Linked DNA regions of Pseudophaeobacter arcticus DSM 23566. The protein of the gene in region 1 interacts with the protein of each later gene in a pairwise test. Links are inferred from orthologs where the notes say so. Each region holds a gene or a part of one and is shown in the gene's direction. Other genes may lie near its edges. The genes, in order: leuS and ligA.

Region 1 (15,874 bases):
AGGTAATCCAGCTTCTGGCCAAATTTCTCGTTCACCTCCCGGTCGGGCTTGTCCCCGCCCGCAGGCACGTAGAAATTATGCACCGTCACGCCATTTTCCAGCCGCCCCGCAATATGGCGCGCATGGCCGAGATTGGCAAAATCCTCTGCCCCGGCCTCCTCAATGGGCAAACGCGACAAAATCGCAACGCCGTTATATCCCTTCTGCCCGCGCGCCACCATATAGGGGTAGCCCAGATCGGCAAAAGCCTGTGTCGGGATCTTGTCCACCGGGCTTTTGCACTCCTGCAGACACAGCACATCCGGTCCTTCCTCGCGCAAGAGTTTCTGCACCAGCCCTTCGCGCAGACGGACAGAGTTGATGTTCCAGGTCGCAAGGGAAAAAGCCATGTAGATGCTCCAATTGGCAGGGGGTATGCCACTGGCTACCACAGTGCTGCGAACCGGAGAAGAGAGCAGCGACGGGATTTTGCCAAACCCGTGCCCACCCCCCCCGTAAGCAGACGAGGCAACATGGCGCCAAAAAAATGGCCGGGCACGAAGCCCGGCCCAGTCCAACAGGGAGGTGCATGTCATGACCCGGACATGCGCGGGATGTGAACAAAAATAAAGATGTGCAAAAGATACGTCTTTGACCTATGTCAAAGGTAAAGACGCTAGCTTATCAGACGGTAGCCACCGGATTCCGTCACCAGAATACGGGCATTAGAGGGGTCCGGCTCAATCTTCTGGCGCAGCCGGTAGATATGGGTTTCCAAGGTATGGGTGGTGACCCCAGCGTTATAGCCCCAGACCTCATGCAGCAGCACATCCCGCGCCACCACCCCATCGGTGGAGCGATAGAGGAACTTCAGAATATTGGTCTCTTTCTCGGTGAGCCGGATCTTGCGGTCATCCTCGGTCAGCAGCATCTTCATCGCGGGTTTGAACGTATAGGGCCCAAGCACAAAAACCGCGTCTTCGGATTGTTCATGCTGGCGCAGCTGGGCGCGGATACGCGCCAGAAGCACCGGGAATTTGAACGGTTTCGAGACATAGTCATTGGCACCGGCATCCAGTCCCAGAATGGTGTCTGAATCGCTGTCATGGCCTGTCAGCATCAGGATCGGTGCCTTGACGCCCTGTTTGCGCATCAAGCGACATAGCTCGCGACCATCGGTGTCGGGCAGGCCGACATCCAGGATCACCAGATCATATAGCGCCTCTTTGATGCGTTCCATGGCGCTTTGACCGCTCTCGGCTTCAAAGACATCAAAGTCTTCGGTCATGACCAATTGTTCGCTCAGGGCCTCGCGCAGATCTTCATCGTCATCCACCAGTAGAATTTTCTTCAGTTGCGCCATGTCGATGCTCTCCCGCCTCTAGATCCTGTTTCCGTGTCTCACAGATGCGCCTCGCCTCTGCAAAGGACAAGATATGCTGCAAAACATTCACGCCGTCGTGTCCGTAGCAAAGGAATTATTTCACTTCTGTTGAAATTGAGCCTAGGAAAGGCCGGTATTTATGTCACCAAGCGCTGGATCTGCTGCATGAGCCTGATGCCCACCATGATCGAATTGCTGGCCCGCGCGCGGGTGGATCTGCGCATGGGGCTGCCAGTCGTCCTTGTTGAAGAGGGTCAGGCCGCTCTCGCCATTGCCGCCGAAAGCCTGTCGCAGGACCGCCTGACCGAGATGCAGGCGCTGGGAGAGATTACCCTGGCACTGACCGCGCGCCGCGCCGAGACCCTGAAGGCGCGCGCCTATGATGGCGATACCGCCCGCATCCGCCTGCCAGCCGCAGCAGATCTGGGTTGGATCCAGGCGCTGGCGGATCCAGCGGACGATCTGAAGGCGCCGATGAAAGGCCCCCTGGTTAGCGCCCGTGAGGGTTCCGCCACGCTGCACCGTCTGGCCATTGCTCTGGTGAAATCGGCGCGGCTGCTGCCTGCTGCGTTGCTCGTGCCGCTGGACAGTGGCGCACAGTTTGCCGTCAGCCATGGGCTTACCCTGTTGCCGCAGGCCGCAGCTGAGCCGCTGATGAGCCAAAGCTCGCCGCTGCATGCTGTCGCTGCGGCCCGCCTGCCGATGCAGGCTGCCGAGGCTGGTCGGCTGCATGTGTTTCGCCCCGAAGATGGCGCCGAAGAACACTACGCCATCGAAGTGGGACGACCTGATCGACACCAGCCGGTTCTGGCACGGCTGCATTCGGCCTGTTTCACCGGCGATGTTCTGGGATCACTGAAATGCGACTGCGGCCCGCAGCTCAACGCGGCGCTGGCGCAGATGGGGGCGACGGGCAGCGGTGTGTTGCTTTACCTCAACCAAGAAGGACGTGGCATTGGCCTGGCCAATAAGATGCGCGCCTATTCGCTGCAGGATCAGGGGTTTGACACGGTTGAGGCCAATCACCGCCTGGGCTTTGAAGATGACGAGCGGGATTTCCGCCTCGGCTCTGCCATCCTGAAAGAGCTGGGGTTTTCCCAGGTGCGCCTGTTGACCAACAATCCAAACAAGATCGCCATGATGGAAAAAACCGGCATCAAGGTCACCGAGCGGGTGGCGCTTAAAGTGGGCAAAAATGCCTTCAACGCGCAGTATCTGGCCACCAAGGCCGCCAAATCGGGTCACATGTTGTGACCACCCCGCCCTATTCTGCAGCAGATCTGATCCTGACCAAACGCGGGTTGCGCTGCGGCGGGCGGCTGCTGCCCTGCAGTATCGGCAAGGGCGGTATCTCACGCCACAAACGCGAAGGCGACGGGGCCACGCCGACCGGGCTGCACCACATTGTCGGCATGCTGTACCGCCCGGACCGCATGGCCAGGCCCTGCACCTGGGCCCGGCCGATTGGCCCCGGTGATCTGTGGTCGGATGACAGCCGCGACAGCTGCTACAACACTCTGGTCACAGCGCCTTATGGATGCAGCCACGAGCGCCTGCGCCGCGCCGACCCGTTGTATGATCTGGTGCTGATACTGGATTGGAACTGGCCCAAGGCCACCCCCGGCAAAGGCTCTGCCATCTTTATCCACCAATGGCGTCGCCCAGGCTATCCGACCGAGGGCTGCATCGCCCTCGCTCGCCGTGATCTGCAGTGGCTGGCTCGCCACATAGAGCCGGGCAGCCGGGTGATTGTCCCAGATCTGGCCTAGGCCCAGTCAGGTTTGCTCATCATCAGGCTTGCTCATCATAGGCACGCGCCCCAAAGATGGCTGAGCCAACCCGCACATGGGTTGCCCCATGGGCAATCGCCTGCTCAAAATCTCCGCTCATCCCCATGGACAGCCCCGCCAGCCCATTGCGGGCGGCTATCTCTGCCAATTGGGTGAAATGATCGGCTGCGACCTCTGCCACCGGCGGGATACACATCAGGCCTTTGACCGGCAGATGCAGCCCGCGACAGTCCGCAACAAAGCCATCGGCCTCCTCGGGCAGGATGCCGGCCTTTTGTGGTTCGGCTCCGGTATTGACCTGAATGAACAGATCCGGGCAGTGGCCCAGCTCCTGCGCCAGCCGGGCAATACTCTTGGCCAGTTTTGGGCGATCCAGCGTATGGATAGCGTTGAAAAGCTCCATCGCCTGACGCGTCTTGTTGCTTTGCAAGGGGCCAATCAGATGCAGATCCAACCCGCTATAGGTCTGGGCAAAATCCGGCCATTTGCCCAGGGCCTCTTGTACGCGGTTTTCGCCAAAGCACCGCTGGCCTTCGTCCAATACCGCGGCCACCCGCGCGTTTGGCTGGACCTTGGACACGGCGATCAGCGTCACCGATCCTGCGGGACGGTCTGCAGCAGCCTCTGCCGCTGTGATACGGGTTTTGATTTCTTGCAGCGACATTTTGCTCTCTCCGGTTTTGACGCCAGAACAACACTGTTTGGCGGCAAATGTTAAGAGCCAAACGAAAAGGGCGAGCTCTGTTAAGAGCCCGCCCCCAATTCACGCTAAGCGTAAGTTCAGCTTAGAAGCTGAAGTATACACCAGCCTGGAACGAGTTGTCGTTGTCTGCTTCGTCAACATAGCCAGCAACAAAGGTAGCGCCGCCACCCAGGTCGTACTGGTAGTTGATGCCGAAGGAGGTGCCGTCGGTTGCGCGAGCGTTTGCACCAACAGTGGTTGCACCGGTAACGGTGGTATCAGCCAGCAGAGCTGCGTCAACGTCGGTGTTGTTCACCCAGAGAACCAGGTTGGAAGCTGCGCCGATGTCCATGTTACCTTCCAGGGTAACAGAGTCAGCAACGTCGGAGGAACCGTAAGCGATTTTGGCGCCGAACTGACCGAAGTCACCACCAGCGGCGAGGAAGTACATGCCGTCGTTTGCGTCGATAACGACACCGCCGGAAGTTGTGTAGGTGGCAGTGTTGTCAGCAGCTTGGTAAGCAGCGGTGACATAGTAATCGGAGAACGAGTATGTCACCATGACTGCGGTGCGCTGTTCGCCGTTTGCTTCACCCAGAACGAGACCACCGTTACGCTGGCTGTAGGAGATGTGACCAGTGAAACCACCAACCGAGTACAGAGCTTCGATGCCGTTTGCGCCCATGCCGTCGGAATCATATGCATCCCAGTTAAAGCTAGTGCCAACGGAACCAGCTGTACCGGCTGCGATGGAAGCAGCGGAGAAGCTAGAAGATTTGATGGCCAGCGAGTGGAAGCCTTGGCCGTCGATGCCTGTACCAGCGGAACGAGCGCCAGTTACATACAGACCAGGTGCGTTTTCAACAGCACCGATGATGTTGCCAACGTTGACAGCCAGGCCGCCGTAGGTCACGCCAAAACGTGCGCCGTTGAAGCCGTTGTCGCCACCGGCACCAGCACTTGCGCCTGGGTTGCCGTCACGGCTTTCGGACTGCATACGAACGCGAGCGTTGAAGCCAATGCCGCCGTCAGATTCGGTGGACATGTCGACCTGCAGACGCAGACGGCTGGTGATGTTGGTTTCGGAAACGCCAGCAACACGCTCGTTGGCGGAGTTGTAGTCCAGACCAAAGCGGCCGTAACCGGACAGACGGACGTCAGCAGCTGCCATGCCGGCAGTGGCGATCAGCGCGGTAGTCGCGAAGAGAACCTTTTTCATCGATTTTTCCCTCGGTTTTCAATTCTGATGCCCAAACCGGGGAATCCGGTGTGGGTATGACAAGGGGTTTCGCTTTTTCACCCCCGTTTTGGCAAGAGCGGCCCAACTGCCAGCCAGCATTGCTCTTTCGGATGGTGCAGCTTTGCCACAGTCTCAAGCCTGCCCCGGCTCTTCCCACTCTGAATCCGCCTGATTTGCGCGCTGTGCAGCGCGTTCATCAACAACTATCCGCGCAGCACCCATGATAACCAATCTGCCCGTAATTCTCTGCGCCCCATATATAACTGTCCGCCCACACGATTCGCTGGAAGCCAGCGCAGATCGCTAAACCCCTTGCTCCGCAACCCGCCGATACGGTAGGAGTTCCGCAAGATACTGGCCCCAGGAGCGACGATGACACTGCATAAGATAGTTAAGACGACCCTCGTAGGGGTTTTGTGCTTTGGTTTAGCAGCCTGTGGCGGGCGCGCTGACAGGGGTGCGTCCCGTGGAACAGCGCCCCAAGAATTCAACAACGACGTCGATGCGGCCGGAAGTAAACGGTCATCGATCTGGGATCTGTTCGGCGGCACGCCGGATCAGAAGGTTCAGGTGAACCGCTACCTGTGGAATGCCACTCTGGATGTTCTGGAGTTCCTGCCAGTACAGTCTGTTGATCCCTTCACCGGCGTCATCGTAACCGGCTATGGCACCCCTCCCGGCAGCGGGCGCTCGTATCGTGCCACGGTTCATATCAAGGATCCGGCCCTGGACGCGCGGTCGCTGAATGTCTCGCTGCAGACAAAGGGCGGACGCCCCGTCAGCGCATCCACCACCCGCGCCGTTGAGGACGCAATCCTGTCACGCGCCCGCCAGTTGCGCATCGCCGACAAGAACCTCTGACCTCCGGCGACGAAGCTCTGGAACAGAGATCAAAACAACAGTATTACATGCGCCGGGTCACCACCCGGCGTTTTCATTCTTAAAGGACCTGTCGTGATGTCGCGCTACGCTGCCACCGAAATCGAAGAAAAATGGCAAAAGGCCTGGGATGAGGCCGGTATTTTTGAGGCCAAACGCACACCTGGCAAAGAGAAATACTACGTGCTCGAGATGTTCCCCTACCCATCGGGGAAGCTGCACATGGGCCATGTGCGCAACTACACCATGGGCGACGTGGTGGCGCGTTATAAGATGTCTACCGGACATAACGTATTGCATCCAATGGGTTGGGATGCCTTTGGCATGCCCGCTGAAAACGCCGCCATGGCCAGCGGTGGCCACCCCAAGGACTGGACCTACGCCAATATCGCCGCGATGAAAGAGCAGATGAAGCCCCTGGGCCTGTCGCTCGACTGGTCGCGCGAATTTGCCACCTGTGACGAAGACTACTATGGCCAGCAGCAGGCTCTGTTCCTGGACTTCCTCGACAAGGGGCTGGTCTACCGCAAAAACGCCGTGGTGAACTGGGATCCGGTTGATATGACCGTTCTGGCCAACGAACAGGTCGAAGGCGGCCGTGGCTGGCGCTCGGGCGCGCTGGTGGAACGGCGCGAGCTGACCCAGTGGTTCTTCAAGATCTCTGACTACTCGGAAGAGCTGCTGAGCGCGCTGGACACATTGGACAACTGGCCCGCCAAGGTGCGCCTGATGCAGGAAAACTGGATCGGCAAATCCCGCGGGCTGCAGTTTGGCTTTGAGCGCACAGATGGCGGCGCACCGATCGAGGTCTATACCACCCGCCCCGACACCCTGATGGGCGCCAGCTTTGTTGGTATCTCGCCCGATCACCCCATTGCCAAAGAGCTCGAAGCGAACTCTCCTGAAGTGGCTGAATTTGTTGCGGAATGCCGCAAGGGTGGCACCACCGAAGAGGCCATTGAGACGGCTGAAAAGCTGGGCTATGACACCGGCCTGCGCGTCAAACACCCACTGAACCCGGATTGGGAGCTGCCGGTCTGGATCGCCAATTTCATCCTGATGGATTACGGCACCGGCGCGGTCTTTGCCTGCCCGGCACATGACCAGCGCGATCTGGATTTCTGCCGCAAATATGATCTGCCGGTGACAAACGCCTTCTTTACATTGGATGACGCAACACCGGTTGCGAACGAGGCTCTGGTGCCTGCAAAATCGGAAAAGGTCCGCTGGGTTGATCACTTTGCCGGCCTCACCGAGGCCACCGGCGAAGAGGCCATCAACACCACCGTTGATTTTGCCGAAAAGGCCGGCTGGGGTGAAGGTGTCACCAAGTTCCGTCTACGCGACTGGGGCCTGTCGCGTCAGCGCTATTGGGGCTGCCCGATTCCCGTGGTGCATTGCGCCGATTGCGGTGTGGTGCCCGAAAAGAAAGAAAACCTGCCTATCGCCCTGCCCTATGACGAAGACGGCAAGGCAATTGATTTCTCGGTGCCCGGCAACCCGCTGGATCGCCACCCCAGCTGGCGCGACTGCGCCTGCCCCGCCTGTGGCAAACCGGCCCGGCGCGAGACTGATACCATGGACACCTTTGTGGACTCCTCGTGGTATTTCACCCGCTTTACCGCGCCACATGCCAAAACACCCACAGTTCTGTCCGAGGCCGAATACTGGATGAATGTGGATCAGTATATCGGCGGCGTCGAACATGCGATTCTGCACCTGCTTTATGCGCGTTTCTTCTCGCGGGCGATGAAGATCTGCGGCCATCTGCCCGAGGGCGCCGAAGAGCCCTTTGATGCCTTGTTCACCCAGGGCATGGTGACCCATGCGATCTACCAGAGCGAAGGCGCCAATGGTCGTCCGGTTTATCACTATCCCGAAGAAATCGAACTGCGCGACGGTAAAGCCTTCCTCAAAGAGGGCGGCGCGGAGGTAAAAACCATCCCTTCGGCCAAGATGTCGAAGTCCAAAAACAACGTGGTCGACCCGCTGTCGATCATCTCTGCCTTTGGCGCCGACACTGCGCGCTGGTTTGTGCTGTCCGATTCGCCCCCCGAACGGGATGTGGAATGGACGGCTGCTGGCGCCGAGGCCGCTTATAAGCACCTGAACCGGGTCTGGAATCTCTGCGACAAGATCGCTGATATGGAACCCGGAACGCCGGGCCAAGGCGACGAAGATCTGCTGCGCGAGATGCATAAAACCATCCGCGATGTGACCCTGGGCATTGAAAGCTTTGGCTTTAACGCCTCCATCGCGCGGCTCTATGGCTTCACCAATACCCTGGCAAAATCCAAGGCCGGTCAGGCAGCGCAGAAACAGGCCATCATGGTGCTGGCGCAGCTGATGTCCCCGATGGTGCCGCACCTGGCCGAGGCCATCTGGGCCTATCAGGGCGGTGAGGGACTGATCACCACAGCCCCCTGGCCCGTCGCGGATGAGGCCATGCTGGTCGAGGACAGCGTCACCCTGCCGATCCAGATCAATGGCAAACGCCGGGGTGAGATCACCGTGGCTGCCGATCTCGACAAAGCAGAGGTTGAAAAAATCGCCCTGGCACACGAAGCTGTGCAAAAGGCGCTGAATGGCGGCGCCCCGAAAAAGGTCATCGTGGTGCCGGGTCGTATCGTCAATGTCGTTGCTTAAACAACCTTTGCTAATCCTCGCGCTGGCCACCTCTGTGGTGGTCAGCGCCTGTGGCTTTACGCCGGTGAATGCGCCGGGGGGCACGGGCGATGCGCTCTATGGGGAGGTGGTCATCACCTTTCCGGACCTGCCCGATTCGACAGGGGACAGAAATGCCTATTTCCTGGTGCGGGATCTGGAGCAGCGCCTGGGACGCACCAGCAGTGGCGACTACCAACTTGACCTGACCCTGACAACCAGCACCGAAGGCCAGGCAATCACCGCTGACAACTCGATCACCCGCTATTCGATCATCGGCGCTGCGGGCTACAGCCTGACCCGCCAATCGGATGGGGTGGTGGTGGCCAGCGGCAGTGAGACCAATTTCACCGGCTATTCCGCCACCGGCTCTACCGTTGAAACCCTTGCCGGGGAGCGCGACGCCTATGAGCGTCTGATGCGCATCCTTGCGGATCAGATCTCTGCGCGCCTGCTGGCCTCAGCGGATCTGACCACGACAGCCGCCGAATGAAGCTTTCGCCGCGTGACACCGATGCCTATTGCCAGCGCCCGGATCCCTCCAAGACCGGGCTGCTGATCTATGGCGCCGATGCCATGCGGGTGGCGCTAAAGCGGCAGCAGATGCTGGCTGCCCTGCTGGGGCCTGGCGCAGATGAGGAAATGCGGCTGACCCGGATGCCCGGCAGCGAGCTGCGCAAAGATCCCGCCCAGTTGTTGGACGCGGTCAAGGCGGTGGGGTTTTTCCCCGGTGCCCGCGCCGTATTTGTGGAAGAGGCCAACGACACCGCCGCCCCGGCGATTCTGGCCGCGCTTGAAGAATGGCAGCCCGGCGACGCGCAGATTATCGTCACCGCCGGTCAGCTCAAAGCCACCTCAAAGCTGCGCAAGGGGTTTGAAAGCCACGCAAATGCCTATGCTACCGGCATCTATGACGATCCCCCCTCGCGGGGGGAGATCGAGCGCATCCTGGGTGCGGCGCAGATCCGCGATGTGCCAAATGACAGCATGTTGGCGCTGACTGATATTGCCAATGACATTGGTCCTGGGGATTTCTCGCGGATGATCGACAAGCTGTCGCTTTATAAACATGGCGACACTGCGCCTTTGTCACTGGAGGATATCCAGGCGGTGGCGCCACAATCGACCGAGGCAGCCCTGGACGATGTGCTGAATGTGGTGGCCGAGGGGCGCACCGCCGAAATTGGCCCCCTGATCAGCAGGTTACAGTCACAGGGCACCAATGCCGTGACACTGTGTATTGGCGCCACCCGGCATTTTCGCACGCTTTACACCGTTACCGCCGATCCCGGCGGTCCCGCGCAGGGCATTGGCCGGTTGCGTCCGCCGCTCTATGGCAAGCGCCGCGACAGGGTGCTGCGTCAGGCGCAGGGCTGGGGGGCAGATCGGGTGCAACGGGCGCTGACAATCCTGACAGATACCGACCTGTTGCTGCGGTCGGCCGGGCAAACCGCGCCCGCCCTAGCGCTGATGGAGCGCGCACTGATCCGGCTGTCGATGCTGGGCCGCGCCCGCTGAGGACGCACGCGCTGCGTCACATGTCCTTTCCAGCCTTGACCTCTCGTCCCCAGGCTTCATCTTGGCGCCAACGTCCAAGAGGGAGAGATCATCATGTACAAAGTTGTCGGAACGCCTATGTCGCGCAGCTTTCGGGTGCTATGGGCCCTGGAAGAACTGGGCCAGCCCTATGAGCTGACCCCAGCCCGGCCGCAAAGCCCGGAAATTTTGCAGGTGAATGCCTCGGGGAAGGTGCCTGCGCTGATAGAAGGGGATGAAGTGCTCACCGATTCGACCGCGATCATCACCTACCTTGCCGATAAACACGGTGGTCTCACAGCGCCGGCCGGCACCCTGGCCCGCGCGCAGCAAGATGCCATGACCCAGCGTTTTCTGGATGAGCTGGACGCGGTTTTGTGGACCTCCGCCCGCCACAGCTTTGCCCTGCCCAAGGATCAGCGTGTGCCGGATGTGAAACCCAGCCTGATGTGGGAATTCAGCCGCAACCTTGACCGGATCGCGCCGCTGATCAAAGGCCCCTTTGTCATGGGGGAAAACTTTACCCTGGCGGATATCGTTCTGACCCATTGCCTGAGCTGGGCCATTGGCGCCAAGTTCCCAGTCGAAAACCAAGCGATGCTGGACTACGGCAAGGCAATGCGTGGGCGGGCGGCTCATCAACGGGTTGCGGCCCTCACCAAGACATAGCCGCCCCGGCCTAGTTGTTACCGGGCCTGTTACCGGACCTGTCACTGGGTCGCGAGATAGCGCGCGGCGCCCTGGCCGGCCCAACGGCCAGTGGCAAAACAGCCCGTCAACAGATAGCCACCGGTTGGTGCTTCCCAATCCAGCATCTCCCCGGCACAAAATGTGCCGGGACGTTTGACCAGCATCAGATCCGGCGTCAGCTCTGACCATTTGAGACCACCCGCGGTCGAGATTGCCTCATCCATGGGACGCAGGCCCGCATGGTTCACCGGTAGCGCCTTGATCAAGGTTGCCAAGCTGGCCGGATCCTGCGGCAGCGGGCGGCCAAATTCCTGCAACAGGGCAGTGCGGGCCGCCCCCAGTTTCAAGCTGCGGCGCAGATGATTGGCCAGGCTGGCCTTGCCACGAGGCCGTGCCAGGCGCTTTGTTATCTCCACACCGGACAGGTCCGGCAGCAAATCCACGCGTAGATCCGCCCCATCGCGCACCGCAGCGCTGACGGTATAGATCCCGCCGCCCTCCAGTCCACGCGCCGAGATCACCGCCTCACCGCGCGACGCAATGCTGCCCGCCTGCCATTTCACGCCCTTCACTGGCTGGCCGTACTGCGCCTGCATGTGGGGTGACCAATCGACCAAAAGACCCGCATTTGCCGGTTTGAAGGGCTCCAGCGAAAGATCCTGCGCCGCCAGAATATCGCTCCAGCCCCCGTCCGAGCCCAGCCGGGACCAGCTGGCGCCGCCCAGCGCCAGTACCGTGCTGCGCGCCTTGATCAGCCGCGCCCCTTCGGGGGTGTCAAAACACAGATCTGCCCCCCGCCAACCGGTCCAGCGCCAGCGGGTCCGCTGGGTCACGCCCAACCCGTCCAGCTGGCCCAACCAGGCGCGCAACAGCGGCGAGGCTTTCATTTTCTCAGGGAAGACCCGGCCGGTGGAGCCTGTAAACAGCACCTGTCCCAACCCCCGCGCCCAGTCCTGAATGGCGCTGGAGTCGAAGGCCGAGATCATTGGCGCCATGGCCTCTGCTGCAGCGCCGAAATGCGGCAACAACTGCGCCAGGGGCTCATCCTTGGTCAGGTTCAGGCCAGATTTCCCTGCCATCAGGAATTTGCGCCCCAAAGAGGGCTTGGCCTCGACCAGCAGGACGCTATGGCCCTGGGCGGCAAGTTCACCAGCAGCCATCAGCCCCGCAGGCCCGCCACCAATCACCACCGCATCCCATACCCGTTCCTGATCCATCCCGGCCTCTTTCCCGCTTTTGGCCTCCTGACTTCAGGAGGGCTCTCTCCCAGCGCACCTAACGAAGGACCGTACAAAAGACGAGGCCTGTGCAGCGGACCTTTAGCTCTGGCACATCTCCAGGATACCGCTGGCGATCTCAATCTTGGCCGCCAGAGAATCCGCCAGCAGGGCCTGGGCCTGTGCCATCAGATCCTCTGGGTCCACCAACCGATCCACCAACCCCCAGGCGCAGGCCTCTGGCGCCTCGATTTTTTGTCCTGCTGCCAGAATCATCTTGGTCCGGGCCGGACCGATCAGCGCAGCCATACGCCCGACATCCGAAGGCTGGGGCAGATAGCCGAGCTTCATCACCGGGTAAAAGACCTTCGCCCCAGGCACCGCCAGACGGATATCGCAGGCCAGCGCCATGCCGTTGGCGCCCCCCGCCAATGTACCGTTCAGCGCCGCGATCTTGAGACAGGGGACCGCCGCCAGCGCCGCTGACAGCCGCTCCCAAACGGTGGAGGTCGCCAGTCCGGCGCGGGCCTCATCCAGGTCGGCACCGGCGCTAAAGACCTTGCCAGCTCCGGTGAGAATCAGCCCGCGCGCCGCCTGCGCCCGACCTGCGATATCGACGAGCTCTTCCAGCATCTCGGTGGTCAGTGAATTGGCCTTTTCCGGCCGGTTTATGGTGACCGTCCAGAGCCCCGCCTCGGATATGTCGAGATTGATCATAGCAGGCCCACCCGGCGACGGATCAGCTCGAGGCGCAGTGAAACCTCATCGCCGAGGAAGTCATCCGCATCCGAGCTGCACATCCACAACAGGGTCTTGGCGGGCCATTCCGCTGGCACGTGGTCTTTCCAGTCAATCTGGCTGACCGGGTTGATGCCGCTGGCTTTGATCTTGCGCTGCATTTCGGTGGCCACGGTTCCCGGCGACAGGCTGAGAACGCGAATGCCATTGCTGGCCTCTTCCAGATGCAGGGCCTTGGTCAGCATCAAAACACCCGCCTTCGAGGTGCAATAACCGCTCCAGCCTTCCAGCGCATTATAGGCCGCTCCGGAACCGATATTGATGATGGTGCCGCCGCCCCCCGACTTCATCAACGGCAGCGCCGCGTGGATGCCGTTAAAAACGCCCTTGATGTTGATATCCATCAATTGACCCCAGGCCGCCGGGTCTGCGTCTTCGATCCGGGCAATCGGGTCGATGACCCCGGCATTGTTGATCAAGACATCAAGGCTGCCAAAGTCCGCATGCGCCTTTTGCAGCGCTGCCGCGACCGCTGCGGGTTCAGAGACATCACAGGCAAAGGCCAGCGCATTTCCGCCGATCTCCTGCGCCAGGGCTGCCAGGCTGTCGGAGCTCCTTGCCAGCAAGGCCAGATTGGCCCCAGCCTGCGCAAAAACGCGCGCCGCATCCGCCCCAATGCCACGGCTGGCACCGGTGATGACCACTGTTTTGCCCTTGATATCCATCAGCTAAATCTCCAAATCCTCTAATGACAAATGTGGTAAACTGCTTAGGGGGAACGGTCCAGCCCTTGGCACCTTGACCCTCATCATGATGCGGTTGACCATATGGACCATTGTATTTGCTTATAAGCAGAAAGGTTATCCTATGACAGTTTCCCTCGCGCGCGGCACGGGCGCTGCTGCGGTTTTGATTTTCTCCGCCCAAGGCGCATTTGCTGATGTCAGCGCCCAGGATGTCTGGTCGGACTGGAAAGCCTATATGACCGGCACGGGCTACACCGTGACAGGCACCGAAAGCCAGTCCGGCAATGTGCTCACCGTCAGCGATATCTCGATGACAATGCCCCTGCCCGAGCAGGACGGCACGGGTGGCGTGACCATGCCGTCAATTCAATTTGTCGAAAATGGCGATGGTAGCGTCAATGTGGTGCTGCCCAAAGAATTCCCGATGACCATTTCTGGCAAAGGCGATGGCGAGACATTCTCGGCAGAGATCCTGTATTCCCATGACGGCAGCCCAATGGTGGTCTCGGGCGATACCTCGGCCATGACCTATGACTACGCCACCGGCCAGGCGACCCTGACCCTTGGCAAAGTCATCGGTGACGGCGAAGAAATGCCCGAAGATGCCTTGAAAGCCTCAGTGGTGATCAGCGATATGGTCGCCAAGACCACAATGCAGATTGAAGGTCAGCGTAGCTACACGCAGACCCAATCGATTGCAAAACTGGCCTATGACATCGCCTTCCAAGACCCGGATTCCGACGATGCGGGCACCATCTCAGGCAGCCTCAGCGACCTCACCGGCACGGCAACCAGCACCATTCCATCCGGTTTGGACAGCCCGGAGATGTCTGATCTGATCAAAGCGGGTCTGAGCATCAATGCCAAGCTCGCCTATACCGGCGGCAATAGCGCCATTGCTGTTACCGGCTCCGACAGCTTTGACATGCAAAGCACCTCTGCCGGCGGGCAGTTTGGTGTCACCATGAGCAAGGACGGCCTGTCCTATGACGTTGGCCAGAACGATATCTCGGTGAATGTCTCCGGCTCAGAAATCCCCTTCCCGCTGGCGCTCACCATGGCAGAAGCCGGCTTCAAACTGTTGATGCCAGTGAGCCAGTCTGATGAGGAACAGGATTTTGGTCTTGGCATCACCCTGCGCGATTTTGCGGTTCCTGACATGCTGTGGGGCATGGTTGATCCCACCGGCACCCTGCCACATGATCCGGCCACAATTGTGCTGGATCTGGCTGGCAAGGGCAAACTGCTGTTTGACATGTTTGACCCGGAATCGATGAAAGCCATGGAGCGTGGCGCTCAAAAGCCTGGTGAATTCAACGCCGTCAGCGTCAAGCAACTGCTGGTGACCGCCGCAGGGGCCAAGCTGACCGGAACCGGCGACTTCACCTTCAACAACGAAGACCTGGTGACCTTTGACGGTATGCCTGCCCCCGATGGCTCCGCCAATATCCAGCTGGAAGGCGCCAATGGCCTGATCGACAACCTGATTAAAATGGGATTGGTCAGCGACAGCGATGCCATGGGCGCGCGGATGATGATGGGCATGTTTGGCGTTCCCGGCGAAGGCGAAGACACCCTGACATCGGAAATCAAGGTCTCCGAAGACGGACAGATCCACGCCAATGGCCAGCGCATCAAATAAGCGCCTCTTCTGCGGAAAATAAACAATCAGGGCCGCCCCGCGCGGCCCTTTTTTGTGCCACACCCTTGCGGCAGCGCGCCGGTCTGGCTAGCTCTTGTAGCAATCCAACTTCAGTAGGTGCCCATGACCCAGTCTCCCCAAGCGCTTTGCCACGCCCTGATTGACGCCGCCAAACGAGCCGGTGCCGATGCCGTTGATGCCATGGCCACCGAAGGCCGCTCTCTCAGCATCGAGGTACGCGAAGGCACGCTCGAGCATGCCGAACGCTCAGAAGGCACCGATTTGGGGCTGCGGGTATTCATTGGTCAGCGGCAGGCGCAGGTTTCTTCCTCGGACAGCCGCCCCGAAACCCTAATCGCCATGGCGGAACGCGCCGTGGCCATGGCCCGCGAGGCCCCCGAAGATCCCTATAGCGGTCTGGCCAGCGCTGATCAGCTGGCCCAAAACTGGGATCTGGACGCGCTGGAGCTTTGTGACCCCAGCCCGGAACCCGCACCCGAGACTCTGCAACAGGACGCGCTGGCGGCCGAAGCGGCCTGCGCCGCCATTCAGGGTATCAGCCAGGTGCAGGCGGCAGGGGCCAGCTATGGCCACCACAGCATCTACCTGGCCACCTCCAATGGTTTTGCGGGTGGTTATCAGCGCACAGGCCGGTCGCTGTCCTGTACCGGGATTGCCGGGACCGGC
Region 2 (15,682 bases), 2.4 Mb from region 1 along the record:
CCACAAAGCGGTTTGCTGACCATTCAACCCGACAGGCTGTTTTCCGAAAGCCTATTTGGCAAGCGCGTGGCTCAGGAAATCGAAGCCGAAGGCGCTGTATTGACGGCCGAAAATCGAAACATCGAGGCTGATTTACGGGCTGAAGAGCAGGAATTGACCCAGCGGCGTAGTGATATGGAGGCTGAAGCCTTTCGTACTCTCGCCGATGCCTTTGACCGCAAGGTGCAAGAGACCCGTAGCACCCAGGACCGCAAACTCCGCGAAATCAGTCAGCTGGGAGAGACCGCCCGGCGGGAGTTTTTTGCCGCCTCTCTGCCCGTGCTGGAAGGGATCATGCGCGAAACCGGGGCCGGGGCAATTCTCGACCATTCCACAGTTTTTCTAAGCGCAGATGTGGTGGATATCACCGATCTGGCCATTGCCCGCATCGACAAGGTTCTAGGGGACGGGCTGAGCCAGCCCGAAGGGGCCCGGGACCAGTAGGGCGCTAGAACCTTGCTCAAAATGGGCCTAGTTGATAGGGACGTTTCAAACATACCAAAGACAGGATACTTGCCATGACCGCTGAGCTACAGAGCGCCGATATTCACCTGATCCAGCGGATCCTGCCGCATCGCTACCCCTTCCTTCTGGTGGATAAGGTGCTGGACATCAACGGAATTAACTCGGCGCGTGGCATCAAGAACGTGACCATGAACGAGCCGCATTTCCAGGGGCATTTCCCGGGAACGCCGATCATGCCAGGGGTCACCATCGTCGAGGCCATGGCGCAGACCGCCGGTGTCATGCTGGGGGTGGCCTTGGATATGGTCGACCGCGATCTGTTGATCTACTTCATGAATATCGACAAGTGCAAATTCCGCCGCAAAGTCATCCCAGGTGACGTGCTGGAAATGAATGTTGAGATTCTGCGCGGCAAGGCTGGCGGCAAAGTCTTCAAATTCAAAGGCCTTGCCACGGTTGAGGGCGAAACCGCTGCCGAAGCAGAGTTCACCGCCATGGTGGATATTCAAAAGGATTGAATGAGATGAGCCAAATTCATCCCAGTGCCGTGATCGAAGAGGGCGCCAGGATTGGCGAGGGCTGCCAGATTGGTCCTTTTTGCCATATTGGCGCAGAGGTGGTTCTGGGCGCGCGTGTGACGCTGAAATCCCATGTGGTTGTCACCGGAGATTGTGAAATTGGCGATGACACCGTGGTGTTCTCTTTTGCGGTGCTTGGCGAGATTCCGCAGGATCTCAAATTTCAGGGCGAAAAAAGCCGCACGGTCATTGGCAAGCGCAACCGCATTCGCGAGCATGTTACGGTCAATGCCGGCACCGAAGGCGGTGGCGGGATAACCCAAATTGGCGATGATGGGCTGTTTATGGCCGGCTGCCATATTGCCCATGATGCCATTGTGGGTGACCGGGTGATTGTGGTGAATTCCGCTGCGGTGGCCGGGCATTGTGTTCTCGAAGATGATGTGATCATCGGCGGACTTTCTGGTATTCACCAATGGGTCCGTATTGGCCGTGGCGCCATCATTGGTGCTGTAACCATGGTGACCAATGATGTGATCCCCTACGGCCTGGTTCAGGCGCCGCGCGGCGGGTTGGATGGGCTCAATCTGGTTGGTCTGAAACGCCGGGGCGTGACGCGCTCTGATATTACCGCATTGCGGGCAGCGTTTCAGATGTTGGCACAGGGCGAAGGTACCTTTCAGGAACGCGCCCGGCGTTTGGGCGAAGAGACCGAGAGCCCTTATGTTGAAGAAATTGTTGCCTTTATTACGGGTCAGACGGATCGCTCCTTCCTGACACCCGGAGCTTGACGCGATGCTTGCAGTTATTGCCGGAACCGGGCTTTTGCCCAAAGAAGTATGTGACCGTCAGACCCGTCGACCGCTGATCTGCGCCATGGAGGGATCTGAGCCGGACTGTGTCGATGCTGAGATTTCCTTTCGCATTGAACATCTCGGCAGCTTTTTTGCGCGGCTGAAATCGGCAGGCGTGACTGAGGTCTGTCTGGCCGGAGCGGTGCGGCGCCCGCCCGTTGATCCTAGCGCCATTGATGCCGCAACCCTGCCGATGGTGCCGGTTATCCAGGCGGCTTTGGGGGCCGGCGATGACGGGGCTTTGCGCGCCGTCATGGGGCTGATCGAGGCGGCAGGCTTTGCCCTGCGGGCAGCGCATGAGGTCGCACCAGAACTGTTGATGGCAGAGGGTGTGCCCAGTCAGGTTCAGCCCGGCGCAATCGACAAGGTGGATGCGGAGCGCGGCGCCGAGGTGGTTGGCGCGATGTCGGCAGCGGATATTGGCCAGTGCTGCGCCATTCGCGCAGGCCAGGCGATTGCTGTGGAAGGTAGCTTTGGCACCAACTGGATGCTGCAAAGCCTAAGCCAGCGCCCCGATGGCCAGGGGGGGATCTTGTTCAAGGCCCCCAAACCGGGACAGGACCGCCGCGCCGACCTGCCAGCCATTGGGCCGCAGACGGTTGAGCTGGCAGCTAAGGCCGGATTGTCGGGAATCGTGTTGGAGGCAGGTGGCGTCATTGTGCTGGAGCAGGACGAGGTGATCGCGGCCTGTGATCGCCTGGGCCTGTTTCTCTGGCTGCGCGACTCGTGAGCCTCAGGGTCTTTATCCTGGCGGGGGAGCCCTCGGGCGACAGGCTGGGGGGGGCTTTGATGGCAGGGCTCAAGGTGTTGCGCCCGGATGTCAGTTTTGCGGGCATCGGCGGGGCGCTGATGCAAGCGCAGGGGCTGCGCTCGCGCTTTCCCATGGAAGAGCTGTCGGTCATGGGGTTGGCAGAGGTGCTGCCAAAATACCGGCATCTCAAACGGCGTATCCGCGAGACGGCCGAGGCGGTGATTGCCCAGAAACCTGACGTTTTGATCACCATCGACAGCCCGGATTTTTCGCTGCGGGTTGCCAGCCTGGTCAAGGCAGGCAGTGACATTCGCACCGTGCATTATGTTGCCCCTTCGGTCTGGGCCTGGCGGCCCAAGCGGGCGGTAAAGATGGCCAGGTGCATAGATCAGGTTTTGGCCCTGCTGCCGTTTGAGCCGCCCTTGATGGAAGCGGCGGGGATGGACTGCGACTTTGTCGGCCATCCGGTTGTGGCAGAGCCGCTGGCAACAGATCCCGAGATTTCTAATTTTCGCGCAAGATTTGATCTTGGCGACGCGCCGCTGGTGCTGGCTTTGCCGGGCTCCAGACGGTCCGAGGTCACGCGGCTAGGGCCTGTGTTTGGGGAGGCTTTGAAAGCCTTTGCGCATTTCCATCCTGGATACAGGGTGGTGGTTCCCTGTGCGGCGCCAGTGGCCGATCTGGTGCGCGCCCAGGCTGAGGAATGGCCCCAAAACACCCTGTTTCTGGACCCCAATGCCCATGATGCGCAGATCTTTGCGGCGATCAAGCGCGCGGCCTTTGCGACGTCAGATCTGGCGCTTGCGGCCTCGGGCACCGTCTCGCTGGAGCTGGCTGCCAATGCAACACCCATGGTGATTGCCTACCGGTTTCAGTGGCTCACCTGGCAGTTGATGAAACGTATGGCCCTGGTGGACACTGTCACCCTGGTCAATCTGGTGAGTGAGACCCGCGTGGTGCCAGAATGCCTAGGCCCCGATTGCACTGCCGAAAACATTGCCGCCCAGTTGGACGCGCTGGCCAAGGCTCCCGCGCTGCAAAAGGCGGCGATGGCGGTGACCATGCAGCGTTTGGGGCAGGGCGGTGAGGCACCGGGGCTGCGGGCTGCCAGGGCGGTGCTCGGTCGCTTACCCTAAGGGGGGCGCTATTTGTTGTTGGCCCGCAGGCCTGCTTGCAACAGCGCAACCAGCTGCGAGGTCGGGGCCTCGGGCGCGGAGTCAAAGCCAATACTGTCTGGCGATAGCAAAGCGGACAGATCCGAGAGGGTGATCCCCTCCAGCAACTTCAGATCCCCCTGATCGGCAAGGATGCGAAGCGCCTGAGCGCGGGCCTGATAAAAGCTGGCAAGCCGCTGCAGATAGCGGTAGCGATTAACGACAATCTGGACCAGGTAGATAAGCATGCCGATAACGGCCACCCGTGTCGCGGTTTGGGTGATCTGGCGGGTCAGTTCATTGTTGCGCAGCGACTGATCCAAAGCGACCCGGACCTTTTCATATTCGTCGATGGAGGTGCGCAATACATTTGAGGATGCACTTTCCCGGTTCACCAGCTCTTCCTGGTCTTTGAGAAGAGGTTGCAGCGTAGTGATACGTCTGGACAGGTTCTCGAGAGTGTCCAGAATTTGGTTTGTGCCCGGGGGAACAAGTGAAGAGTAGGGCACCAAACGCCCGTCCTCTTGATCTCGTCCGGTGGTATCAACAAAAATACCCTTTGCAGGGAAGCTGAGTAAATTTGCCTGTGGGTTGCTGCCCAGGATTTCGCCAGATGGCAATGATGTGAGCAGCGTAAAAGGCGCATCAATTTTTGACCCAAACCGTTCATACTCTTGGGTGTGCCACAAAACGCCGTCCTGGGAATGTGAAATCTGCGGGATCTTGCCACCTCTGGTCGTTGCGATGCCTGCGGCAACAAATCCATATTTTTCACTATAGGTCAGCGCGCTGATCTCGGTCGATGTTTGTCCAGGTGGTCGCTTCCAGGCCAGCCCGTTGGAGGACGACAGCAATAGCCCTGGCCCTCGAAAGTTTGTTGCAATGGCCAGAAACAGAGGGCGTTTCTCTCCTTCAGATAATTCAGTGCCCGCAACCAGTTGCGTGAGAAGGTGACCGGCAAAAAGAGGGGAGTTTTCGGCAATCGAGAAACCATCAGCAAGGCCCCATGCTCCCGTGGCACTGCGCATGAGCGCGAAGCTATCACTTGACGTTGTGAGAGCCAGGAGGCTGGCCCCATATACCAGCAGCGAGCCATCGTCGCGCTGCAACAGCGCAGAAATCGTGCTGTTCGGGGGCATCAGGGCAAGCGCCTCCGCCAGAGGTTGGGGTGCCTTCGGGTCTGTCAGATCAAGGAGTAGAGGCGCAACAGAGGTCTCGGAAATCTTTCTGGAACCAAAGGCAATAACCTCCCCGGATTTCAGAACCTTTATATCGCGCAGAGTGCCGGGCCCTGCATGGACCTCTTGCCACCCATCGCTGGTTTGCTGTGTGATGTGATAGAAAGGTTTGCCGCTCTTGAAGCCTGAGTTGTGCCCAACCAGGAGATCGCCAGTGCCTAGACGTATGATGGCCGCAAACCGGATGTCTTCATCGCCAGAACTGGGAAAGGGAGACGTATTTGTCCCATCCTCAAGCCATTCAATAAGAACGGCTTGGGCCGGGCTGTTGGTTCCATCCCAAGCCAGGCCAACAATTGTATCATCCCGCAGGCGGCGGTGGAGAGCGACCCTGATGTCTTCGTATTGGTAGGGTCCGGTTTCATCCCATACCGTCAGCGGGTTCAATAGTGTTTCTTCCAGTTTTGTTTTTTGCTGGTCGTTCTCCAAACCGGCCTCATCTAGCTGCGATGATATTTCAACAAATCTGCTGCGGACCGCGTCTTCGCCGACCTGCTGTTCACGTTGAATGGCGTGTAGCGAGGCGCCAATCGCCTTTGCGTCTTCCATGATGGCCGGATCGAGTTTCCGATCCGTCGAAAGCAGGTCGTCAATTTTCTGAATGATGAAGGGAAGAACCAGAACCAGGACAAGCCCGCCCAACAGCAATATCCAAATGGTTTGGAATTGCCCCTGGGCCAAACGATGGTTTGCTTTTGCCGTTCCCTCACATTCATCAGCGATACGTCGAATGATTGTGCCCGTTATCTGGCCACTTATCTGGCCTGTTATCTGGCCAGAAGGCAGGAGGTCTGCGGTGTCATGCGAAGGCGCGGTCATAACTCTACTCTTTACAGTGCTGAGATAGAGCAACTGTAGCATGTAGAATAGTTGTGCCTAGCACCTTCCTGTTGAAAGCTTAGTAGCCGCGCCAGATCCAACCGCCGCCCAGGATACGGCTGCTTCCGGATTGGTAAAAGACACAGGCCTGCCCCGGAGAGACGCCTTCCTCGGGTGTCAGCAGTTCTACTTCGGCGGTGGTGGCGCTGAGCGGGCGAATGATTGCTTCGCGCGGAGGACGGGTCGAGCGCACCTTGACCATGACCTGCCACTCTGTGCGGCTGTCAAAGGGCTCATCTCCCAGCCAGTTGATTTCGCGCACCGGGATGGTGCGGGTTGCCAACAGCTCTTTGGGGCCGACAATCACCTGTTTTTTGTCCACATCCAGCCGCACCACATAGAGCGGCTCGGTCAGGCCACCGATGCCCAGCCCGCGCCGCTGGCCGATTGTGTAGTGGATAACGCCGGTATGGCTGCCCAGGACGCGACCATCTGCGTGCAGGATCTCGCCGGGCTCTGCTGCGCCGGGGCGTAGTTTCTCGATAACGGAGGTATAATTTCCATCCGGCACAAAACAAATGTCCTGGCTGTCCGGCTTATCCGCCACCGCCAGGCCATATTTTGCCGCCATCGCGCGCGTTGCGTCCTTTGAGGGCAGATGGCCCAGGGGGAATCGCAGATAGTCCAGCTGTTCGGGGGTGGTGGAAAACAGAAAATAGCTCTGATCGCGATTCGCATCTTCTGCGCTGTGCAACTCGGCCCCCTTGTCGCCCATCTTGCGCTGAATATAATGCCCGGTGGCCATGCAATCAGCCTCCAGATCGCGGGCGGTTTCCAACAGATCCTTGAACTTCACCCGCTCATTGCAGCGGATACAGGGCACAGGCGTTGCCCCGGCCAGGTAGCTGTCGGCAAATTCGTCGATCACCGCGTCTTTGAAAATGTTTTCATAATCAAGAACATAGTGGGGAAATCCGCGTTCTTCGGCGACCCGGCGTGCATCATGAATATCAATGCCAGCGCAGCAGGCCCCTTTTTTGGCCAGGGCCGCACCGTGATCGTAGAGCTGCAATGTCACCCCAATCACATCGTAGCCCTGATCAGCAAGGTCGGCGGCAACAACGGAACTGTCGACACCCCCGGACATGGCCACAACCACACGGGTTTCAGAGGGCGGTTTGGCAAAGCCAAGTGAATTCAGCGGTGTATCGATATCCAGTGCCATCAGGCAAATCCTTAGATCAAGGGGGCAAGCATCGCAGAATATATGAAAATCCTACAGACTCTCAAGGGGGCAGGTTCATGGCTCCTTAAGTAGACTGGGCAGAAACTACAGCTGAACAAAATACTGATGCACCGAATAAGGGTAGAGGCATGTTCCTGAAGAAAGTTGAGGGTCCGCGCGCTGTGACGTTGCCTGATGGCAGCACGATGACACGAGCTGATTTGCCACCGGAAAATACCAGACGATGGGTGGCCTCCCGCAAAGCTGCAGTTGTGCGCGGCGTGCTATATGGGTTGCTCCCACAGACCGAAGCCCTGCGCCGATATGGGCTGAGCGAGGAGGAGTTTCGCAGCTGGATTTCCGCCGTCGCAGACCATGGGGAAGAGGGCCTGAAGACCACCCGACTAAAAGAGTACCGTAAACATTGAGGACATTATCAAGTGAAGACTTGAGTAAAAGTTGAAAATTTAGGATTGTAGTAACGGGCCATTAACCTTTTTCGATCAGGGTTAACGTAACCTAAGGGAAACAGTTACAGGCGGAGACTTTCAACATGCGCATTCTACTGGTCGAAGACGATCCAACGACAGCAAAGAGCATCGAGTTGATGCTGACCCATGCCAACCTCAACGTGTATTCAACGGACCTGGGGGAGGAAGGGATCGATCTGGCGAAGCTTTATGACTACGACCTGATCCTGCTGGATCTTGGCCTGCCAGATATGAATGGTCACGAAGTCCTGCGTCAGCTGCGTATGGCCCGTATCGAAACGCCGATACTAATCCTGTCTGGCGCCGACGATACGGACAACAAAATCAAAGGCTTCGGCTTTGGCGCGGATGATTACCTCACCAAGCCATTCCACCGCGAAGAGCTGGTGGCCCGGATCCACGCGATTATCCGCCGCTCCAAAGGTCACTCCCAGTCCATCATCAAAACCGGCAAGATTGCGGTTAACCTGGATGCCAAAACCGTGGAGGTGGACAGCAAGACCGTGCATCTCACCGGTAAGGAATACCAGATGCTGGAACTACTTAGCCTGCGTAAGGGGACCACTCTGACCAAGGAGATGTTCCTTAACCATCTTTATGGTGGCATGGACGAACCTGAGCTGAAAATCATCGACGTCTTTATCTGCAAACTGCGCAAAAAGCTGAGCACTGCAACAGGTGGTGACAATTATATCGAAACAGTTTGGGGCCGGGGCTATGTTTTGCGGGACCCGCAGGATGATCAGATGTCCGGTGGTCACCGCATGGCCGTAGGGGCCTGAGGCGACAATTTCTGATCGCGGCGGTTACAGCCCGGAAATGGCATGTCGAAATGGCACAGTGGTGAACTCTGTCTGCGTGTGTCGGTCTTTTTGAAATGTCCGTATAGTGATATTCAGGTTAACGCAGTTGTTTTTGCATTGCGAAGAAGAACCCGCCTCGGCGGGTTTTTTGCTGTCTTGGGATCAGGACCTTTGCCGGGGCATTTTCTTGCGCTGTGGTCACTGGACCTGAGACCAACTGCGTTTTATCACCTAGGGCAAACCAGGACGACGGGGACAGCGCGTGAAACAGTTCGAAACAAAAGATCCCGCAGGGCTTTCGCCAGATCAGGCCGAGGCGGAGTTTCTGCAGCTGCAAACTCAGCTCATCGCCGCAGACCAGGCCTACCACCAGAATGATGCGCCAATCCTGAGCGATGCCGCCTATGACGCAGCCAAAAGACGCTATCAGAACCTCGCGGAGGCTTTCCCGCAGCTGAAAGAGATTGCGACCCAGCTTGATGTCGTTGGCGCGCCGACAAGCTCGGGTTTTGGCAAGATCCAGCACGTGGTGCGGATGTTGTCGCTGGGCAATGCCTTTGAGGACGGGGACGTCGCGGATTTTGACCGCAGCATTCGCAGCTACCTGGGGCTGGAACCCGCTGCACCGCTGGCTTTTACGGCCGAGCCCAAAATTGACGGGCTATCCCTGTCGCTTCGCTATGAAAAAGGCGTTTTGATTCAGGCCGCGACCCGGGGCGATGGCGCCACGGGGGAGAATGTCACCGCCAATGCCCGCACCATTTCGGATATCCCGCAACAGCTGACCGGCGCGCCGGATGTGCTGGAGGTGCGTGGCGAAGTCTATATGAGCCACGAAGATTTTGCCGCACTGAACGCCCGTCACGCAGAGCGCGGCGGCAAGGTCTTTGCCAATCCACGCAATGCGGCGGCGGGGTCTTTGCGGCAGCTGGACGCCGAAATAACCCGCGCCCGGCCTTTGCGTTTCTTTGCCTATAGCTGGGGCGAACTCTCTGCTCCCCTTGGGGATACGCAAATCAGCGCAATCGAGCGCCTGGCCGAGCTTGGGTTTCAGACCAACCCACTGACAAAGACCTGCGATACCGTTGCTGATCTGATCGCGCATTACCGTTTGATCGAAGAACAACGCGCCACGCTGGGCTACGATATCGACGGGGTGGTCTACAAGGTGAACGAGTTGGCGCTGCAGGATCGGCTTGGGTTTCGCTCGACGACACCACGTTGGGCGATCGCCCATAAATTCCCGGCTGAGCTGGCCTGGACCTGGCTGGAGGCAATTGACATTCAGGTGGGGCGCACCGGCGCGCTCAGCCCGGTTGCTCGTCTTGCTCCGGTCACAGTGGGCGGCGTGGTGGTCTCAAATGCCACCCTGCACAATGAGGACTATATCCGGGGGCGGGATTCCAAAGGTGCGGTGATCCGGGGCGGCAAGGATATCCGCATTGGCGATTGGGTACAGATTTACCGTGCCGGGGATGTGATCCCCAAGGTGGCGGATGTCGATCTTGCAAAACGGCCCGCTGACGCTATTGAATTTACCTTTCCCGACCGCTGCCCTGAATGTGGTTCCGAGGCGGTGCGCGAAGAAGGCGACGCGGTCAGGCGCTGCACGGGCGGCATTATTTGTCCCGCGCAAGCCATTGAAAAACTAAAGCATTTTGTGTCCCGCAAAGCCTTTGACATCGAAGGTCTGGGGGCCAAGCAGCTGGAGGCGTTCTACAATGATGCAGATCTGGCGATCCGCACGCCGGTTGATATCTATACCCTGGCAGATCGGGACGCGGACCAGTTGGCAAAGCTGAAGAACCGGCCAGGTTGGGGCGATCAAAGTGCTGCCAATCTTTTTGCTGCGATCAATGAAAAACGCAATATTCCGCTCGGGCGCATGATCTTTGCGCTTGGCATTCGACATGTGGGGGAGGTCGCAGCCAAGGATCTGGCGCTGCATTTTGGCAGCTGGGAGGAGCTGGCAAAGGCCGTGGATGAGGCCCGTGCGGCCGCGCTGGCCCATCGTGCGGCGGATCAGGCTGAGGATCAGGAGCGGGAGCTGGCCAGTACCGAAGGCCGCCGCGCCAAGATCAAGGAAACCCGCGAGGCGGTACTGGCAGATTTGCAGGTGCCCGCGTCAGCGCGGGAGGCCTGGGTGGATTTGATTGGCATTGACGGGATCGGCGCAACAGTTGGCCTGTCTTTGTCCGACGCGCTGGCCAATAGCCAGGAGCGCGCAGTGATCAATGATCTGGTGGCTCATCTGAACATCTCGGCCCCGGCAGTGCCATCGCAGGCAAGCCCGGTTGCGGGGCTGACAGTGGTCTTTACCGGCAAGCTGGAAAAGATGACCCGCGACGAGGCCAAGGCGCGCGCCGAATCTCTGGGGGCCAAGGTCTCTGGCTCGGTGTCGAAGAAAACCGATATCCTGGTGGCCGGGCCGGGGGCTGGATCAAAGGAGAAAAAGGCGCGCGAGCTTGGCATTCGTATCTTGGATGAGGATGGCTGGTTGGCGGAGATTGCAGCCACATGAGTGGCCGCCCGGAAATCCTGTTTCCGCTCTTTGCCGGAGCCGAAACCCTTAAAGGGGTTGGCCCAAAAACGGCACAGAGCCTGGCTCAGATCGGGGTGGAAACGCCGCGGGATCTGGCTTTTTCTCTGCCGCATTCGATACTGGATCGTCGTCGGCGCGACAGCATCAAGGGGCTGGAGCTGCCCGCCATTGCAACGGTGGAGGTCGAGGTGGGAAGCCACCAGCCGGCGCGCAATCGCGGCGGTGCCTATAGGATTAATGTCAGCGACCAAGAGATTGAATTTCAACTGGTATTCTTTCACGGACGCAGCCGGTACCTCGAGGCGCAATGCCCCGAAGGTTCGCGGCGTCTGGTGTCGGGCAAGGTGGAACTGTTTGACGGAGTTGCCCAGATGGTGCACCCGGATCATATGGTTCCCCTGGCCGAGGCCGAGGATATCCCAGAGTATGAGCCGGTCTATCCGCTGACCCATGGGGTAACCCAGAAAACCATGACCAAGGCGGCGCTCAGCGCTTTGGAGCGTCTGCCGGAGCTTGCCGAATGGATAGATGCTGAGCAGGTCAAACGCGAGGGCTGGCCCACCTGGAAAGAGGCGCTGATTGCTGCCCATCATCCGCAGGGGCTGGGTGACCTGTCGCCAGAGGCACCAGCCCGAACCCGGCTTGCCTATGATGAATTGTTTGCCCATCAATTGACACTGGCCCTGGCACGGCAGGCAGAACGTAAATCCCATGGCATCGTCAGCCGGGCCACAGGGCGCTTGCAAGGGCCGGTGCTGGCCTCGCTGCCCTATCGTCCGACCGCGGCGCAGACCCGTGCCATCGCAGAAATATCGGCAGATATGGCGAGCGACCGCCGGATGAACAGATTGCTGCAAGGGGATGTCGGATCAGGGAAAACCCTGGTGGCCTTTATGGCATTATTGGTCGCGGTTGAGGCCGGTGGGCAGGGCGTGATGATGGCACCAACCGGCATCCTTGCACAGCAGCACTATGCGGGGCTGCGGCCGCTTGCTGAACAGGCCGGGGTGGTGCTTGAGCTGCTGACCGGCCGCGACAAGGGCGCTGAACGGCGTGCCAAGCTGGCGGCGTTGAAAGCTGGCGATATCCAGATCCTGGTTGGCACCCATGCGGTGTTTCAACAGGATGTGGTGTTCCGTCGGCTGCATCTGGCAATTGTCGATGAACAACACCGGTTTGGTGTGCGTCAACGGATGGAGCTGGCGGAAAAGGGCAAAGGTGCCGATGTTCTGGTGATGACGGCCACGCCAATCCCGCGCTCGCTGGCGCTGGCGCAATATGGCGATATGGATGTCTCGGTGCTGGATGAAAAACCGCCCGGGCGTAAACCGGTTAAAACTGCGGTGTTGAGCACCGAACGCATGCAGGAGGTGGTGAACCATCTGCAGCGGGCAATCGACGAAGGTCGCCAATGCTATTGGGTCTGTCCACTGGTGGGCGAGTCCGAGGTGATGGACCTGATCGCCGCTGAAGAACGCTTTAAACATCTGCGCGCCACTCTGGGCGAGGGCATTGTCGGTCTGGTACATGGCCAGATGCCCCCAGCCGAAAAAGACGCGGCCATGGCGGCCTTCCAACGGGGAGAGACCAAGGTTCTGGTGGCAACCACCGTGATTGAGGTGGGGGTGAACGTGCCCAATGCCTCGATCATGGTGATTGAGCGCGCCGAGATTTTTGGGCTGGCGCAATTGCACCAACTGCGGGGGCGGGTTGGACGTGGAAGCGCGGAATCAACCTGTCTTTTGATGTATCAACCGCCCCTGTCCGAAGGCGGGCGGCGCCGGTTGGAGGTCCTGCGCGAGAGCGAAGATGGCTTCAAAATCTCTGAAACGGATCTGCAGATGCGCGGCGCGGGCGATGTGATTGGCACCGCCCAATCTGGATTGCCGCGCTTTCACATCGCCGACCTTGAACGCCAAGCGCCCTTGATGGCCGTTGCGCAGAGCGATGCCCGGTCTTTGTTGGCGATGGATCCCGGTCTGGACAGCGCCCGAGGCCGTGCCGCGCGTGTTCTCCTTTGGCTGATGAAGCAGGATCAGGCTATTCGTTTAATTTCAGTCGGTTAGGCTGGATTTATCGAAACCTCCACTCTGAAGTTCCAAAAAAGTTCGCAAATGTTCTCAAAAAGTTCTTTACAGGATGGGCGTAAAGTGAGAACAAAAGGGCAACAAGACCGACAAAGAGCGGCGCGGTGAAAACCTGGACCCCGACAGAGAGTAGTGGAGATAAATCTGATGATGACCCAACTGAAGACAACCCTGCACAATGCCCAATCCACCCTGCTACAGGATGCTATTGGCGCTGTTGCCCTGATTGTTATGCTTGTTGTTGCCCTTCACCTGCCGGGATTTATGTAGTCGCGCTGTCGTGATCGAGGAGACCTTTTTACCTGGCCCTGAACCCCTATCTAATTTCTGCCTGCTGTCTTTATGTCATGTGCGCTGGCATCCATCCCGATGCCTTTGGATCCCCGCCTGATCTTTCCGCCCGGTTGCGCCTAACAACCGGTTTGCGTGCCTGAACCCCGCATGAAGACGCATCTCCTGCCGCCACCATCTGCCCGGATGAGTGGCGGCTTTTTTTTCCAGATGCCTTTTTACCAGATTTCCGGGGTCGCTTAGGATTTAAACCCCATGCGCAGGCCGCCCCAGTGCCGGGTGCCGACAAAGACAGGCACGGACAGATCCTTCATCATGACAAAATGCCCACCCCCCATATCCCGGCGGTAGACCTGCATCAGGAATGGCTCAGAATTTCGCCCGGCTTTGAGCCCCACACGGTCGTCAAAGATCCGTCGGTTGCGGCAATTGGCAGTGTTCCAGTCGGGATCGGGGCCTTGGGGATGGGAAAAGACCTTATTGTGGGTTGGTAGATAGCCGTTGGTGTCAATCGCGGCACAAAAAACCACGCGCGGATCAAAATCCAAGGCAGCCTCTAGCAGGGGCGGCAGCGTGGCATCGGTGAGGGCCAGAAAACCTGTGGTGTATTGTTCTGGATTGGTGCCTGGGATCAGCCGGTAGTTTTTGTCGAACAATGCATTTGACGAGATTTTTCCGGCCGCCAAGGCCGTTTCAAAAATCTCGCTGACCTTGTGACTAAGCTCGGTCACATAAGAAATGAACCTCTTGTCGGTGGACTGGCCGCCCAGGGCGACGGTGCCCTGTACCAGCTGTTCGGAAGAGGAAATCAAATTCTCAACCCGGGTATGGGTGTCATGAATGCCCGTGGTGGTCTCCTTCACGGATTTCCCTATGCGGTTGATATTTGGCGCAAAACTACTCACGGCGTTTTTAACCAGAGCCGCCTCGCTGAGGATCCGGGCGGTCTGTGTGTTTACCTCGGTGGCCTTTTCTTCAATGCTCTGCAGAGAGCTGTCTGTCTCTCTGGCCTGGCCCAGAATTTTTTCGGCGGACCGTGCAACCTTGACCGTTTCATCGTGCAGGAGCGTCACCCAGTTGGACAGGTTTTCGATATTATTGCCAATCTCCCGCGCCGCCGTCTGGGTGCGTTTGGACAGATCATTGATCGCCTCCGCGACCACGGCAAATCCGCGCCCGGCATCCCCCGCCCGGCTGGCCTCGATCTTGGCGTTGATGGCCAGGATGTTCACCTGCGCGGCAATATTGGTGATCATCTCGTTGTTTTTGCGGACCGCATCCACGGTATCGCCAATCTGATCCGTGCGTTGCTCCAGATCGTTCACCCATTCGGCGACTTCCTGACTGCGGCCGCTGTTGTCGCGCACAAATTTCACCGAGGCCTGAACGGACTGGAGTGTTTGTTCGGTGGTGATCGATACCGTCTGGATGGTATCAAGAACCTGACCATTTGAGGTGACAACCTGATCAGCCTCTTGGGTGAGTTGCTGCAGAGCGGCTAGTTGGCGCTGCGATTTTTGATCCATCAGGTCCAGAAAACCGGCAATATCCACGATCTCAAAGCCAAGCTGCGAGGAGATCTGGGTCAGGTGATTGAGTTGCGGATTGTCAGCCGCATGATCCTGACCGGCGATGAGCGCAGCACCAGGACCTGGCGCTGGGGCATTGGTTGCCATTTGAGAGACATTTGACTGCATGTTCTGGGCCCGTGTTAGATTAACGGGCCCATCGTATTTGAATAAAATAAAGGTGTGGTTAAGCGCAGTTTTTCTGCAAAGCGACTTTAAACGCGTCCAGGCTGGCCTCAAGGCAGAGCAGGATCGAGGCGTGGCGGTTTTTGAATTCGCGTGCCGGAATAAGGACTTCCAGTTCCGCAAAGGGGGCTTTGGGGGCTGGCTGGTTGTCGGTTAGCATGGCTTTCAGCGCATCCCGCGCGGTTTCCACCTCGGCAAGAGAGCGTCCAATTATGTTTCGTCCAACAACCGAGGCAGAGGCCTGACCCAGAGCGCAGGCTTTGACATCCTGACCAAATTCGGCAATCCGTCCGTCTTCTATGTTGAGGTCAACCGTGACGGTTGATCCACAAAGCGGCGCGCGCTTTTTGGCCGTGGCATCGGGGTTTTCCAACCGCTCCAGAAATGGAATATCGGCGGCCAGCGCCAGAATGCGGGACGAATAGAGTTTGATCAGATCTGTTTCGCTGGACATTGGCTGCCTTGGGCTTTCCCTTGGTGTTTCTTCCCCATACATAGGGAGGCAGATGCAAGATGCAAAAGGTTTTTATAATGTCCTTTGATCACAATAGCCTGAAGTATGACGCTGCCGGGTTGATCCCCTGTATCGCCCAGGATGAGCAAAGCGGTGAAGTGCTGATGATGGCCTGGATGAACGCGCAAAGCGTTGCC

The links.
Region 2: the proteins of leuS (region 1) and ligA interact in binary tests that used the Escherichia coli proteins (3 or more experiments, as listed by UniProt). The link is inferred for Pseudophaeobacter arcticus DSM 23566 from one-to-one orthologs.

The regions. Positions count from the first base shown.
Region 1 is NZ_KI421507.1:3,893,208-3,909,081, reverse strand. What follows is about bases 5,676-8,816. They hold leuS (leucine--tRNA ligase), read left to right. Parts: upstream 5,676-6,032; coding sequence 6,033-8,600; downstream 8,601-8,816. Other genes in these bases: lptE (LPS assembly lipoprotein LptE), read left to right, coding at 8,587-8,816; ARCT_RS0123370 (DUF3576 domain-containing protein), read left to right, coding at 5,676-5,936. In the rest of the region: ARCT_RS0123400 (exodeoxyribonuclease III), read right to left, coding at 1-389; ARCT_RS0123395 (response regulator transcription factor), read right to left, coding at 656-1,342; ribA (GTP cyclohydrolase II), read left to right, coding at 1,529-2,617; ARCT_RS0123385 (L,D-transpeptidase family protein), read left to right, coding at 2,614-3,132; ARCT_RS0123380 (YggS family pyridoxal phosphate-dependent enzyme), read right to left, coding at 3,155-3,817; ARCT_RS0123375 (porin), read right to left, coding at 3,939-5,054; more of ARCT_RS0123370, read left to right, coding at 5,448-5,675; more of lptE, read left to right, coding at 8,817-9,111; holA (DNA polymerase III subunit delta), read left to right, coding at 9,108-10,136; ARCT_RS0123350 (glutathione S-transferase family protein), read left to right, coding at 10,230-10,823; ARCT_RS0123345 (TIGR03862 family flavoprotein), read right to left, coding at 10,865-12,061; ARCT_RS0123340 (enoyl-CoA hydratase/isomerase family protein), read right to left, coding at 12,164-12,778; ARCT_RS0123335 (SDR family oxidoreductase), read right to left, coding at 12,775-13,524; ARCT_RS0123330 (DUF2125 domain-containing protein), read left to right, coding at 13,667-15,187; ARCT_RS0123325 (TldD/PmbA family protein), read left to right, coding at 15,311-15,874.
Region 2 is NZ_KI421507.1:1,451,424-1,467,105, forward strand. The notes cover bases 8,300-11,248. They hold ligA (NAD-dependent DNA ligase LigA), read left to right. Parts: upstream 8,300-8,619; coding sequence 8,620-10,878; downstream 10,879-11,248. Other genes in these bases: ctrA (response regulator transcription factor CtrA), read left to right, coding at 8,300-8,336; recG (ATP-dependent DNA helicase RecG), read left to right, coding at 10,875-11,248. In the rest of the region: ARCT_RS0110940 (OmpH family outer membrane protein), read left to right, coding at 1-483; 3-hydroxyacyl-ACP dehydratase FabZ, read left to right, coding at 558-1,022; lpxA (acyl-ACP--UDP-N-acetylglucosamine O-acyltransferase), read left to right, coding at 1,028-1,813; ARCT_RS0110955 (LpxI family protein), read left to right, coding at 1,818-2,606; lpxB (lipid-A-disaccharide synthase), read left to right, coding at 2,603-3,763; ARCT_RS0110965 (hypothetical protein), read right to left, coding at 3,772-5,661; tRNA 2-thiouridine(34) synthase MnmA, read right to left, coding at 5,918-7,063; CtrA inhibitor SciP, read left to right, coding at 7,213-7,491; more of ctrA, read left to right, coding at 7,617-8,299; more of recG, read left to right, coding at 11,249-12,965; ARCT_RS28800 (hypothetical protein), read left to right, coding at 13,134-13,256; ARCT_RS0111000 (methyl-accepting chemotaxis protein), read right to left, coding at 13,517-14,953; ARCT_RS0111005 (iron-sulfur cluster assembly scaffold protein), read right to left, coding at 15,033-15,485; hisI (phosphoribosyl-AMP cyclohydrolase), read left to right, coding at 15,545-15,682. UniProt on the Escherichia coli protein: DNA ligase that catalyzes the formation of phosphodiester linkages between 5'-phosphoryl and 3'-hydroxyl groups in double-stranded DNA using NAD as a coenzyme and as the energy source for the reaction.